Regions from separate parts of the Bacillus mesophilum genome, predicted to be linked through region 1. Evidence: predicted binding sites of a transcription regulator. Region 1 holds the regulator's gene; each other region holds the start of a gene.
What was found. The regulator Rex, encoded in region 1, represses fermentation and respiration genes when NADH is low (regulators of the CRP and FNR family bind a similar motif). The targets are predictions, from matches to a motif close to TTGTGAAATATTTCACAA.
Positions count from the first base shown of each region.

Region 2: nirB (nitrite reductase large subunit NirB) is a predicted target of Rex. The motif match lies at 2,396-2,413, and genes of this name have one in related genera.
Region 3: F7732_RS12050 (TorD/DmsD family molecular chaperone) is a predicted target of Rex. The motif match lies at 2,757-2,774, and genes of this name have one in related genera.

Region 1 is NZ_WBOT01000009.1:4,620-9,473, reverse strand. Features, by position in the region: gene groL (chaperonin GroEL) at 1-1,074, opposite strand, end outside; gene groES (co-chaperone GroES) at 1,131-1,415, opposite strand; gene F7732_RS19770 (CPBP family intramembrane glutamic endopeptidase) at 1,756-2,484, shown strand; gene F7732_RS19765 (YdiK family protein) at 2,481-2,687, shown strand; gene F7732_RS19760 (redox-sensing transcriptional repressor Rex) at 2,745-3,389, opposite strand; gene moaC (cyclic pyranopterin monophosphate synthase MoaC) at 3,414-3,899, opposite strand; gene F7732_RS19750 (ABC-F family ATP-binding cassette domain-containing protein) at 4,065-4,854, shown strand, end outside.
Region 2 is NZ_WBOT01000004.1:359,109-363,962, reverse strand. Features, by position in the region: gene nirB (nitrite reductase large subunit NirB) at 1-2,288, opposite strand, end outside; gene F7732_RS14910 (exonuclease domain-containing protein) at 2,569-3,552, shown strand; gene F7732_RS14905 (hypothetical protein) at 3,607-3,798, opposite strand; gene F7732_RS14900 (immunity 22 family protein) at 3,946-4,341, opposite strand; gene F7732_RS14895 (hypothetical protein) at 4,397-4,854, opposite strand, start outside.
Region 3 is NZ_WBOT01000003.1:498,477-503,330, reverse strand. Features, by position in the region: gene F7732_RS12055 (DMSO/selenate family reductase complex A subunit) at 1-2,070, opposite strand, end outside; gene F7732_RS12050 (TorD/DmsD family molecular chaperone) at 2,063-2,728, opposite strand; gene F7732_RS12045 (nuclease-related domain-containing protein) at 3,063-3,899, shown strand; gene F7732_RS12040 (DUF6944 family repetitive protein) at 4,579-4,854, opposite strand, start outside.

The sequences.
Region 1 (4,854 bases):
AAATTCAGACGTTGTTTCTTCCATTTGAGTGCGGATTTGGTTTACGCGGCCAAGGATTTGCGCGCTGTCTCCAGCACCTTCCACGATTGTTGTGTTTTCTTTTGTTACAACTACTTTAGAAGCGCGTCCTAAAGCTTCAATACCAGCAGATTTCAGATCACGGCCAAGCTCTTCTGTGATCACTTCACCGCCAGTTAGAATTGCGATATCTTCAAGCATTGCTTTACGGCGGTCACCGAAGCCAGGTGCTTTAACAGCAACAGCGTTGAATGTTCCGCGTAATTTATTTACAACAAGAGTAGAAAGTGCTTCTCCTTCTACATCTTCAGCAACTAGTAATAATGGCTTACCTTGCTGTACAACTTGCTCAAGTACAGGAAGAACTTCTTGAATGCTGGAGATCTTCTTGTCAGTGATTAAGATGTATGGATTTTCTAACACAGCTTCCATTTTATCTGTGTCTGTAACCATGTATGCTGATGCATATCCGCGGTCAAATTGCATACCTTCAACCACATCAAGCTCAGTTGTGAAACCTTTAGATTCTTCAATTGTGATAACACCATCGTTGCCAACGCGCTCCATTGCTTCAGCGATTAATTGGCCAACTTCTTCGTCAGCAGCAGAGATTGCAGCAACCTGTGCAATGGACTCTTTGCCTTCAATTGGCTTAGAAATAGCTTTTAACTCTTCAACAGCTGTAAGAACCGCTTTTTCCATACCTTTGCGGATACCCATTGGGTTTGCGCCAGCTGTTACGTTTTTAAGACCTTCGCGGATCATTGCTTGAGCAAGAACCGTTGCAGTTGTAGTACCGTCACCAGCAACATCATTTGTTTTGCTTGCTACTTCTGCTACAAGCTTCGCACCCATGTTTTCGAATGCATCTTCAAGTTCGATTTCTTTCGCGATTGTCACACCGTCATTTGTAATTAACGGAGATCCGAATTTTTTCTCAAGAACCACGTTGCGTCCTTTTGGTCCAAGAGTTACTTTTACTGCATCTGCAAGTGTATCAACCCCGCGCAGCATAGAGCGGCGAGCTTCTTCACTGAATTTAATCTCTTTTGCCATTTGTAATAACCTCCTCAAAGATTTTAAATTAATATAAGTCTAAGTCTATTTTTGATTTATCCGATTACTGCGAGAATATCGTTTTCACGAAGAATTAAATATTCTTTGCCTTCGTATTTAACTTCAGTTCCAGCATATTTTGAGAAGATAATGCGGTCACCATCAGCAACTTCCAATGCAACACGCTCACCATTTTCAAGCACGCGTCCAGTACCAACCGCTACGACTTTGCCTTCCTGCGGCTTTTCCTTTGCAGAGTCTGGAAGCACGATACCGCTTGCAGTTTTTTCTTCAGTTTCAACAAGCTCGATAATAATTCGATCACCTAGTGGCTTTAACAAGTGAAACAACCTCCTCAATCATTATGTAGTGATTTATTTATTAGCACTCTATCGACTTGAGTGCTAACACATTTATTATATTAATAGTTCTGACTTTTATTTGCAAGCATGATGCTGTATTTTTCATAAAAAATTTTAGACTTTAAAAGGAAGTCTATTATTGCCTATGCCAGAGTCCAGAAAGATCCATTTCTGGCAACCTCTTCATTATATACATTCACATTCTTTTTATGCATAAAGGCTGTTCGGGGTAGCCTTCTATTTGAAAGAAGTCCCTCTTTATGAGTAAAATGGTTAAAAGAGCATATGCTTGATTCTATGTCATAAGGGAGATCATCATTTGAAAAAAGAATACTGGATTATTTTAATTGTGTATATTGCCATGCAGCTTTCCTCCATTGTCGGCTTGCCGCTTATGGTGTTTGGAAGTGAGCTTATAACTGGCACTAGAATGGATCAAGGTACGGCCGTGTCTTCTTGGCTTGTGATTAGCTTTTCTCTAGCCCTCATCATCATTCTTTTCCTGCTGCGAAAGGATATGAAAGTGGAGCGGAGTTTATCTGAGCAATCATCCGTTGTAAAATCGATCGCCTGGGCCATTGGCGGGGTGTTTTTAGCACTGATTGCACAGTCTGTTGCTGCAAATATTGAATATATGATTGGCATTGAAATGGGTTCAGAGAACACACAGCAAATCATGAGTATCATTGAAACGTCGTCAATTGTTATTCTTGTTGTGTCGATCATTGGACCGATTTTAGAAGAAATCATTTTCCGGAAGATTATTTTCGGCAGCCTGCATAAACGCTTTAACTTTTTCATATCAGCGCTCCTTAGCTCTGTCATCTTTGCGGCAGCACATACTGAATTTGAACATTTGCTTCTCTATTCAGCGATGGGGTTCACGTTTGCCTTTCTATATGTAAAAACAAAACGGATCCTTGTGCCGATCTTTGCTCACGTAGCCATGAATTCTCTTGTAGTCGTCATGCAGCTTAACATGGAAGAAATCGAAAAATGGCTGGAGGAAATGGAACATGTGGCAGCATTTATTGGAGGGTTACTATGAGAAGAACTCCTCTGTTTTCAGGCATCATTTATTTGATCCTTGGCATACTATTTGTCTACATCGCTATTCAAAGTCTTCAGCAAAACGGAGAGTGGGGATTCATGACAAACCTTCTCATTATCATTGCTACCTTTGACATTGGAGCTGGCCTCAAAATGATCAGCTTCCACTTTAAGCTTAAAAATCTTGAAAACAAAAAATGAGCCTGTATAAGGGCTCATTTTTATTTTGAACAAGACATGCTTTCCTGGAGGGATCTCCTACATATCTGCCGGGTAATGTTTTAAGAAATAAATTAATGATTGCAATTCCACGGCTAAGTCGATATGGTGAACCCTGATTGCTGGGGGCACAGTTAATCTAGCAGGAGTAAAGTTTAAAATTCCTTTTACTGTGCTTTGTGAAATTCTATCTGTAATCGTCTGAGCATGCTGAGAAGGTACAGTTAAGATCACAACTTGGATGTCATTTTCTTCAATGACCTTTTCAAGATCGTCCATATGATAAACGGATACATCCCCAATTTTTTGATTAACTTTATCGGGCGAAACATCGAAGCCCACTTCAATTTTTGTATTGTTGTTTTTTAAGAAATTATAGTTTAATAAAGCAGTCCCCAGATTACCAACACCAATTAAACCAACCTTTGTTACTTCATCTTGGTCGAGCGTTTTTCTAAAAAAGGACAGCAGGTAATTCACATTGTAGCCATAGCCTTTTTTTCCAAGTGCTCCAAAGTAAGAAAAATCCCTTCTGATCGTGGCAGAATCAACTTTTACAGCATCACTTAATTCCGCAGACGAAACCCGAAGCTTACCTGATGCATGCAGATTTTTTAAAAATCGATAATACAGCGGTAATCGCTTTGCAGTAGCCTGCGGAATTTTGGTTTGTTCTGTTGACATCATTGTACCTCCGTATTCTCCGTCCTACTCCGTTCTTTTAAAATCCCCATTTTTGCCGCCTGTTTTTTCTATTAAGTAGGTTTCCCCAATGATCATCCCTTTATCGACGGCCTTGCACATATCATATACAGTCAGCGCACAAGCTGAAGCAGCTGTTAACGCTTCCATTTCAACACCTGTGCTGCCTTTTGTTTTGGCAGTAGCCGTAATTTGCAGAATATGATCAGAATCTGTCAGCTTCCATTCAAAAGAAATGTCCACACTTGTAAGCATAATTGGGTGGCACATTGGAATAATGTCAGATGTTTTTTTACTTGCCATAATTCCGGCAACTTGTGCAACGGCTAATACGTCTCCTTTTTTCATACTGTTAGACGTAATCTTGTCGTATATGACCTCATTTACTTTTATACTTGAATGGGCAATAGCTGTGCGAACGGTTTCGGCTTTTTCGCCAATATCAACCATCTTAGCTCTGCCTTCTTCATTAAAATGCGTTAAATCTCCCATATACTAACACCTCACAACAGAATCATACACTATTTTAGGTGCATTTGTGTATAGTTTGTATTCATATTCACATATTTATTTGCAAATTTCTTCAAATAACGCCGGTTTATTGCCGAACCTCAGCGGAATACGATACACTTGTCTTATACTGCAGAGGTGAAAATCATGATACTATTACAAGTTAATCAGCTCAATAAAAGCTTTGGTGCTGATCCAATTTTAACGAATATAAAAATGGAAGTACAAACAAGAGACCGCATTGCGCTCGTTGGACGAAACGGAGCAGGCAAATCGACTTTATTAAAAATAATCGCTGGCCATATCTCTTATGACAGCGGGGAAATCATGAAGCCAAAGGAAGTTGAAATCGGCTATTTGGCGCAAAATACAGGACTTGAATCTGAGCTGACAATTTGGGATGAAATGCTGACCGTTTTTGCTTCTTTACAGCAGCAAGAAAAAGAATTGCGTTCATTAGAAGAAAAGATGTCTGATCCTAACGCAATGAGCAACGAAGAAATGTATAACCGCATTTTAAAAGAATATGATCGCCTTCAGGTCAGCTTTAAAGAGAATGGAGGCTACCAGTATGAAGCAGATATCCGCTCCATTTTACACGGCTTGAACTTTCATACCATAGGATATGATGCGAAAATATCATCCTTAAGCGGCGGACAGAAAACACGGCTTGCGCTCGGAAAGCTGCTCTTAACAAAACCTGATCTGCTTATTCTTGATGAGCCAACAAACCATTTGGACATCGAGACCCTTTCATGGCTCGAATTCTACCTGCAGAGCTATGAAGGAGCTATTTTAATTGTTTCGCATGATCGGTACTTCCTCGACAAGGTTGTTACACAGGTATATGAAATCTCACGTCATCAGATCAAAAGGTTCACCGGAAACTACAGCCGCTATTTAGATCAGAAAGCAGCAGATTTTGAACGTGATATGA
Region 2 (4,854 bases), on a different contig from region 1:
ATGTTTTTATCAGCCAAGTGAGCTTTGACATGATCTAAACCAAGTCTTTCAAGCCATGTGGAAGTCCGTTCCAGATAGTTTGCTGTTTCACGGTAATACTGCAGAAATGCACCGGAGTATTCCATTACTTCTGCTTCAGTTGTGACGGTCCACGCGAGATCGCCTGCACGCAAATCTGTACCGCCGTTTCCGCCGACATAGATCTCCCAGCCGCCTTCTATTCCAACATATCCTAAGTCTTTAATGCCTGATTCTGCACAGTTTCTCGGGCAGGCAGATACCCCCATTTTCACTTTATGAGGTGTATCGAGGCGCTCAAATTTCTTCTCAAGTTCCATTCCGAGTGACATGGAATCCTGTGTGCCATAGCGGCAGAATTGAGATCCAACACAGGTTTTAACTGTTCTTAATGTTTTTCCGTACGCATATCCAGATGGCATATCAAGCTCCTGCCATACAGCTGTCAGGTCCTCACGTTTAACACCAAAGAGGCCAATTCTCTGTCCTCCTGTTAACTTCACAAGCGGCACATTATATTTTTCAGCAATTTGAGCAATTTTCATTAAATCTTTTGCATTTGTCACGCCGCCATACATCCGCGGTACAACAGAGTACGTGCCATCCTTTTGAATGTTTGCATGCATTTTTTCATTTACAAGACGAGAATCTCGGTCATCCTGGTATGCATCCATATGAACCATGCCTAGGAAATAATTGATCGCTGGGCGGCATTTGCTGCAGCCTTCCTCCTGCTTCCATTCGAGAACGTTCATCACTTCTTTTACTGTTGTTAAACCTTTTGTGCGAATTTCTTCTACGACTTCATCCCGGCTGAGTGCTGTACAGCCGCAAAGCGAATCTTTTGCAAGAGAAGCATCAAAACTATCGCCAAGTGTATGCATGAGGATATCATTGACTAGCGGTTTACAGCGTCCGCAGGATCTGCCTGCATTTGTGCAGCCGGAAACTTGGATTAATGTTGTTAAGCCTTGTGTTTGGATGGCTTCAACGATTGTTCCTTTTGTCACACCATTACAGCCGCAAATCACTTCTTCAGCTGGAATCGAACCGATATCCTCCGCCCCTTCCTCTCCTGCTTTCTGCAGTAGAGAAGTGTCTGTAAGGTCGGTAATTTCTTCTTTGGCCATCATCATCCGGAATAATTTACTGCTGTCCTTTGTATTTCCGTAAAGAACAATTCCTGCAATTTTGTTGTCGCGCACAAGAATTTTCTTGTAAATGCCATCAAATTCATTGTGAACTTTGATCGCTTTTACAGAAGGGTCATCCATTATTTCTCCAGCAGAATATAAGTCCACACCAGAGACCTTTAATTGTGTGCCTGTAATTGAACCTTCATAAGTACTTTCGCATTTGCCAACGATTGTTTCTGCAAGCACTTTTGCTTGCTCATATAAGGGAGCTACAAGACCGTATGTGACTTCCCGGTGCTCTGCACACTCGCCGACTGCATAAATATCAGGAATGCTTGTTTCAATATAATCGTTGACGACAATTCCGCGATTCACTTCCAAGCCGCAAGCTGCTGCAAGCTCAATATTCGGTTTTATTCCAACAGCCATAACAACTAAATCAGCAGCCGTTTCGCTTCCATCTGTGAAACGAATGACTGTTACCCGCTCTTCCCCTAGAATTTCTTCTGTTTGTTTTTCCATCAGGAAGTTCATTCCCTGGCTTTCAAGTTCTCTCTGCAGCATTTGTGAGGCTGTTGGATCAAGCTGTCTTTCCATTAGATGCGGCATTAAATGAACCACATCAACCTTCATGCCAAGATCAATTAGACCGCGTGCTGCTTCAAGTCCAAGTAGACCTCCGCCAATGACAACCGCATTTTTATAAGACTCTGCCGTCTTGATCATTATTTCACAATCATGTATATCACGAAAACCAGTTACGCCCTGTTTGTCTGCACCCTTTACGGGCAGAATAAACGGACTGGAGCCTGTCGCTATAATTAACTTGTCATATGCAGTGATGCGCCCATTGCTGCTCTCCACTGTTTTGTTTTCAGGATTGATTTTCACAATGCTTTCGTTTGTAAATAGCTGAATATGATTCTCCTTATACCAATCCCAATCATTCATAATGATCTCTTCCACTGTTGTATCACCCTGCAGCACATGTGATAATTGGATGCGGTTATAGTTAGGATATGGCTCTTTTCCAAAGATCGTTATCTCAAATTCCTCTTTATTTAATTTAAGAATTTCTTCGATTGCTCTTACTCCCGCCATGCCGTTCCCGATCATAACTAATTGTTTTTTCATTTTATAACCTCCTAAATTTGCTCAATATTTCACATAAACATGCTGATAGGTTTCTTCTTTAGGTATATTGTTTATAGATTTATTATACAAGATAAATAGAATTGATATTGTGAATAACTTCACAATATCATATTTTTTTGGTTTTTGATTCACATTTTTGACACAGTCACAGTGACGCCCCGAATTTTCTTGTTTCACAGGTAAAACCCTCCACTTGGATTTTCCCTGCTATTTCTATTAAACTATGAATAAGCAATCTCTGTATGAAGGGAGAAAAACGATGGATTTTATTGCAATTGACTTTGAAATTGCCAATAACCGTCTGGACAGCGCCTGTTCAATCGGAATGGCATTTGTTGAAAACAACTCGATTATAGACGAAAAATATTATCTTATTCAGCCTCCAACACTGTTTATGGATCCGGGGATGGTACGGGTGCATGGAATTACAGAAGATGATGTTAGAAATGCACCAACATTTGATGAAGTGTGGAAGGAGATCCAGCAATATTTTCAAGGAGAGCATCTCATAATTGCTCATAATGCTCAGTTTGATATGAGTGTGCTGAAAAACTGCTTGCTCACACACAAACTGGATATCCCTGAATTCACTTATGCATGCAGTATTCCCATCAGCTCATGTGCGCTTGGCCGCGAAAGAGTCAGCGGATCTCTCAAAGATCGCGCCGAACGCTTTGGAGTCCAATTAGATCAGCATCATCATGCTTTATCAGATGCAATTACATGTGCACAGCTTGTCATCAACTGTGTAAAAGCAAAAAGACGTAAATCACTGGAAACATTTTTAAGCACCTATCGTTCTGTTTCATTAAAGTCTTTTTCAGAATTAAAGCATCAAACTACTTTCGGTAAAAAAACGGCGGCACCAGCAAAGAAACGCTTTGCCAGTGCGCCAGCGATTTCATCTATTACAACAAGCAAAACAGAGTTTGATGAACAGCATCCTCTTTACGGAAAACATGTTGTATTTACAGGTGAATTAGCTGGGATGGATCGTGCAGAAGCCATGCAGCAGGTTGTGGATCATGGCGGATTGCTTAAAAGCGGTGTAACGAAACAAACCAGTTATCTTGTTGTCGGCACACAGGATAAAACACTGGTTGGCAGTGCAGGCGTGAGCTCAAAGGAAAAAAAGGCGGCAGCCCTCCAGGCAGAAGGTCTTCCGATTGAAGTGATTAACGAAGAACAATTCCGGCAACTTGTAGATGGACTGATGAGTTTGAGTTTTAAGCAGTCACAGTGACGCCCCGAATTTTCTTGTTTCACAAGCACACCGAAACTGCAAAGAAAAAGCCGATTACAGCGTAATCGGCTTTTCAAATTTAGAATAATGCATTGTTTTATTTGTCTTAGTAGTTGTTGATGGTTCCATCAGTGATCCGTAGTAAACAACATAACGTGATTCTTCGTTTGGCTCTGGAATGCTTTCCTTGATTTGCTCATAGTTAAACTTCCCATAATCTGATAACATTTTAAATAATATTTTCATTTTATAGCCTCCTTTTGTTCGTAACCTCATTCTAAAGGTGAATACTGAAATCCTCAAAGCCATTTAACAATTGAAGAAGAAAACTGTTATGTAAAATTTTAAATCAAAAATAGTACAGATAAATTACATCATATCAGAATTAGAAAACTAATCTTCCATGTACGGTACTGTAGCAATGTATTTCATTTCTATATTTCCCGATCCTTCTTCACTGCTCAAAATATCATCTTCAAGATCATATAATAATATTACAGAGTTAATTTTATGAGCTAAATGATCACCTTGTATGACTGTTTTTAAGCTTGGAATAAAGCTTCCACTATAAGAAAAGTCTTTCAGTATTTCGTCCAGATCACTTAACGGTTCCTCAAAAAAGTGAATCTCAATTTTATCTTCATCATAGTAACCAAATCCAAAACTTGTGCCAAATCTGGAATCGATTGAATCTCCATCTTCTGTATAAGTCACTTCAACATATTCTTCAAGGTTATGAAGAGATTTAGAGACTCCGAACCAAATCGATACCGCACTGTTAGATTGCATAAATTACACCTCCTGAATTTAGTCAAATTATTCTCCATATTAGCTGATCAGTTATCTATTTTTTCCTTTGTTTTTTTATAACTAAGATCACAAAAGCCATGATTCCCATTATTACAGCTGCTGTAACCCATATATAGAGATTACTTCCTTCATGTTCTCTTGTTAAATCGACTTCTTTCGTCGGAGGCTGCCCATCACCCAGTATGGCTATATCCTCTTGCAGAGAAGTCATTTTATTGGTGCGATCACAAATGCTACTTGCTAGATTTTTTTCACCGAATGTAGTGGATTCACTAGCATATACCAAGTATTCTGTTCCCTCTAAAAAATTAAATCCGCAATCGCCCCCACCTTGCCCTGTAGTAATAATAATCTGCGATTCATCTGCACCCTTCCAAATGTTCCTTACTTCAAAAAGAACGGACTTTGATGAATTTCGCTTTTCTCTTATATCCAAAACCGTTCCACTGAATACTGCGTCTGAACGTTCTATTTCTTCCTTAACACTTGGTA
Region 3 (4,854 bases), on a different contig from region 1:
GGTGCGGCGCTTGCTGTGCCACCCAATCAGCTGAAGCGGATATTTGCCTTTTGTAGTAGCTTCTGCTCCTTCTTCTAATAAGACATGCTTAGGTATCGCTGGGATTTCTTCAGGATTATCCATGTCCCACAAGTCTTTTGAAAACAGCTCAATTTTGCCTGATGACGTTTCGAATGGATTATTTTTTAAATCTTTGATTTGCGCTTCAAAGGCAATTACTGGTTCAAAATCATATTTATGAATGCCTGTTTTTTTCAGCTGCTCATATGTTGGAAAATCGGGCTGTTCTTTTCTTGTTTCGTTAATAATCCATTTCACCCAGTCATCCTGTGTACGGCCTTCTGTAAATTGCTGTTCAACACCCAGCTCTCTTGCAAGCTCTGTCATCCATTCATATTCTGTTTTTGAGTCGAAAAGCGGTTCAATCACCTTTTGTGACATAATAATATGCTGTCCATAGCTCCAAGGCGGAACAAAGTCACTTTGTTCAAAGAATGTGCAGGTTGGCAGAATGATATCTGAATATTTAGCAGATGGTGTCATGTAAAGATCCGTTGTGACAATAAACTCGACTTGAGATTCATCTGAAATTAGCTCGATCGTTTTATTAATATCTGAATGCTGATTGATCAGTGCATTACCGGCAATGTTAAAAATCATCTTGATATTGGATGGCAATGTTTGGCCTTCCTCAAGACCTTTAACTCCCTCTGCAGTTCCCATATTTTCTCCATCTGCAATGGCATCTGTAAAGCGAAAACACGGAATGGATAAGCCTGTTGGATTTTCAATTGAAGGAAACGCAACATACTTGGCAATGCCTGCTGCTCCAGGACCAGCCCAGCCGCCTTTAACACCAATATTGCCTGTCAGTGCAGCAACTAAAGATCCTCCCCGGGAAAGCTGTTCACCATTCATATGACGATTAATTCCATTCCCCTGAATCCATGCCATCGGCTTTGTTGAAGCGACCTCTCTTGCAAGCTGTTTAATCTTATGTGCAGGCAAACCAGTCACTTTTGCAGCCCACTCAGGTGTTTTTTCTACACCATCCGTTACTCCCATGATGTAGCTTTTATAGGATTCGCCAGCAGGGACACCTTCTGGCATATGTTCTTCGTCATGACCAATACAGTATTGATCCAAGAACGCCTGATCCTGCAGATTCTCACTAAACATGACATGGGCCATACCGGCAATCAGTGCATTATCCGTTGTTGGTTTAATCGGGAACCAGTCATCAGCAAGACCAACAGCAGTATCTGTATTTCTTGGGTCAATAATATAGATCTTTGCTCCAGCTTTTTTAGCCAGTCTTAAATAAACGTTAAAATGTCCAAAAATGGTCTCAGCCGGATTAAAGCCGTTTAAGACAATAAGCTTTGAATCTACTAAAGTGTCAAGGCTGCTGCTGGCAGAACCTACGCCAAATGTGTACGGTGTTGCAGCACCATGCTGCCCAGAACTGTAATTTGAGTATCTTCCAAGGAAGCCGCCGTCACATGCGAGCAGCCGCTGGATAAGTGTATCACCGCTTCCAATTTGTCCCGTCTGACCAGTTGCATAGATTCCGTACCGTGAGGCAGGACCATATTTTTCTTTAATTCTAGTCGATTCACTGGCAATCTCTTTAATTGCCTCTTCCCAGCTAATTTCTTTAAACTTGCCTTCTCCTCTTTTTCCAGTCCGGCGCAAAGGTGTTTTAATCCTGTCTGGATGATAGACATGGCGCCGATATCCTCGCCCTCTTACACAGGCACGTATTTGCGGAAACTTAAGGGAATCTGCATTCTTATCACGCGGATCATCATCTGTTGATAACCTTGTAATTGTCCCATCTTTCACATGAGCCTTAATCAGGCATTTTCCTCCACAATTCAAAGTGCCGCATGTTGGAACTACCTTAACACTCTCAGCAGTTCCCTCTGCTGCTGCCGGTGATGGAACAAGCTTATTTGCTACAGTCGCTCCTCCTAACACTGCTGGCGCCGCTACAGCACCTGTCCATTTCAAGAAGGTTCTGCGCTTCATGGTTTGACTCGAAATTTTCTCTAATAAATTCTCACTCATATTCTAAGACCTCCCTTACCGCTGATAAGTATTGATGTTCTTGTATGATAAAATCCCGCAGCAGTGTTGCAGAGCCCCTATATAACTTACTTTCTGCAGCAACAATAATTCTTTCAGTAAATGGCTTGACCCATTGCACGAGATGTTCATCTACTAGTAAAAACTGATACAGCATAGCCTTCTTGAGTTTCAAATCATCTTGGTCTTGTATTGCCTCAGCAGAAACTGTCATAAGGTACTTCATAAATTCGAGTTCTATTGCAATATGATCCTCAGGCTCTTTATTTTCTCCTTCAGATACAAGCCCAAATTGGCGCAGCTTCTCACGAACTGCCAATGTTGACTCTCCAAACAACAAGCCTTCCTTAGAGCGGTAAACCGATTCCCAAGGCGGAGCCATTACATGCTCTGGCCCGAAAAAAAGCTTTAAAAACACCTTTCCTTCTCTATCAGCAGTGTCATGATAGCTCCCTGCTGATAAAGTATGAATAAAGTCACGCAAATCATTGTTTAAATCAGCTTTTTCAGAAATACCGCTGAGATCCCATGCTTCCAAGTCAGCTGCACTGACAGGTTGACTAAAAATGTAATGAAGGAAATCATACTGATCTTTCCTGTCCTTCCAGACAGTCATAAAATTCTCCGCTGCCGCCTCCATCTTCATTCCCCGCTTTCAAGTTAATACTTTGTGAACTTAATCACATTCGTGAACTTAGTATAAACCTCTTTTGGGTTAAAAAATATGGCATGGAATACAAAAATACGGGGATAATTTAGTACATTGGAACAAAAGAAATCGGAGGAATTTGTGAGATTAGTTGTTTGCGTTCACAACATCATAGGATTTTTTTGAATTTTTTCTTCTTAGAGGAGACTTTGAACCATAGTAGAATTAATATAGTAGACCTGTAATAAGTTAGGAGTTGAAAATTATTAGTAATAATCGAAATAAACCAATTGAGCTGATCATTCTGCAATCATTGGAAGGCAGAATGAATTTACCTGATCTCAAGAAAAAGCATCATTTAGAAAAAGGATATGCCGGGGAAAAACGCTTTGATCACTGGCTTGAAACGGAGCTATCAAGCTCTTTCATTGTACTCAAAGATTTAACACTGGATGTCCAATCATCCAATGCACTTCAAATCGATACGCTGCTTTTCTCTGAAAAGACCATCTACTTATTTGAGGTGAAGAATTATGAAGGTGATTTTTCAATCAATGGAGAAAAGTGGCACTCCATCACAGGTACGGAAATCAAATCACCATTGCAGCAGCTCAAACGAAGCGAGCTGCTGCTCAACCACTTTTGCCGTGAGCTTGGCTATAAAATTCCGATAGAAGCTTATTGTATATTTGTTAATCCCGAATTTCATTTATTTGGCTGTAATCCTCAGCAACCACTCATTTTTTCTACACAGATTAAGAGATTCCTCAAAAAGATTAATAACCACTCCACTAAACTTAAAGCCCAGCATCATAAACTTGCTGCTGCATTAAACTCTTACAAGCTAGAAAAATCACCTTACTCACGTTTTCCTGCCTATTCCTATGACACGCTTAAAAAGGGAGTACCTTGTCCTGCATGCCGTACTTTTATGCTTCCGTCTAACTCTAAAATGGTTTGTGATCAGTGTGGATTTGTTGAGAAATTGGGCGCTGCAATACTACGGTGCGTTCAAGAGTTTAAAATTCTATTTCCTGAAGAAAAAATCACTGTTGCTGGAATTTCTAATTGGACTGGAGGCCTGTCTTTAAAGACAGTACAAAGAGTACTCAAGAGGCATTATCGCTTGACTGGCAGTGGAAGAGGATCCTTTTATGTTTGATGCTTAAATGGTTCGTCTTCTGGTATGCTTGGGATTATGTCATTTGCTCGTGCATCCATATATTGTGATTGCACGGGCTTTTTTGCTATATTGTGTTTTTGTTAGTGAATAGTTGAAGGCTTATTTGTGCGTTATTTTGGGTTAATAGAATTAGGTTGGGGGGGTTCTTTTCTTTTTAAGACACTATTTTCCGGATTTTGGATTATAGAGGGGTGTTTATCTCCTTTTCGCGACATTAATTTCCATATTATGGATTATAGAGAGGTGTTTCTCCTCTTTTCGCGACACTATTTTCCATATTATGGATTTTAGAGGGGTGTTTCTCTCCTTTTCACGACACTATTTTCCATATTCTAGATTTTAGAGGGGTGTTTCTCCCCTTTTCGCGACAGCATTTTCCATATTATGGATTACAAAGGGGTGTTTCTTCCCTTTTCGCGACACCATTTTCCAGATTCTAGATTCCACAGGGGTGTTTTTTCCTTTTCTCGACACCATTTTCCAATTTACGGATTCCACAGGGGTGTTTATCCCCTTTTCGCGACACCATATTCCAAATTCTAAATTCCACAGGAGTATTTATCCACTTTTCACCACACCATCCCCCAGATTCAAGATTCTCGCGCGGTTTCTCCCCTTTTTCACGACTCACTTCTCCCAGAATCCATCTAAAACTACCTCATCTCCCCCTATTATAAAAAGAAAACGTACGCCTCTCCCCATCCTCCTCATTTTCCGCTTCCATCGAAAAGGCTCTAATCAATATAAAAGCTCCAATTACTTGAATCCAGCTCCCAATCATTAGGATGTGTTCACCTGCTTCCTCCAGTTCCTGCAGTAAGAAAACAGTGCCAATTGCCTCAACGATCGAGCCCAGCGAAACCAGACTATTTCCTGTCATATCCAATTCCCTGGCAGGTGTGTCGGCGGCCAGGGAAGCTCCTACTGCTTCAAA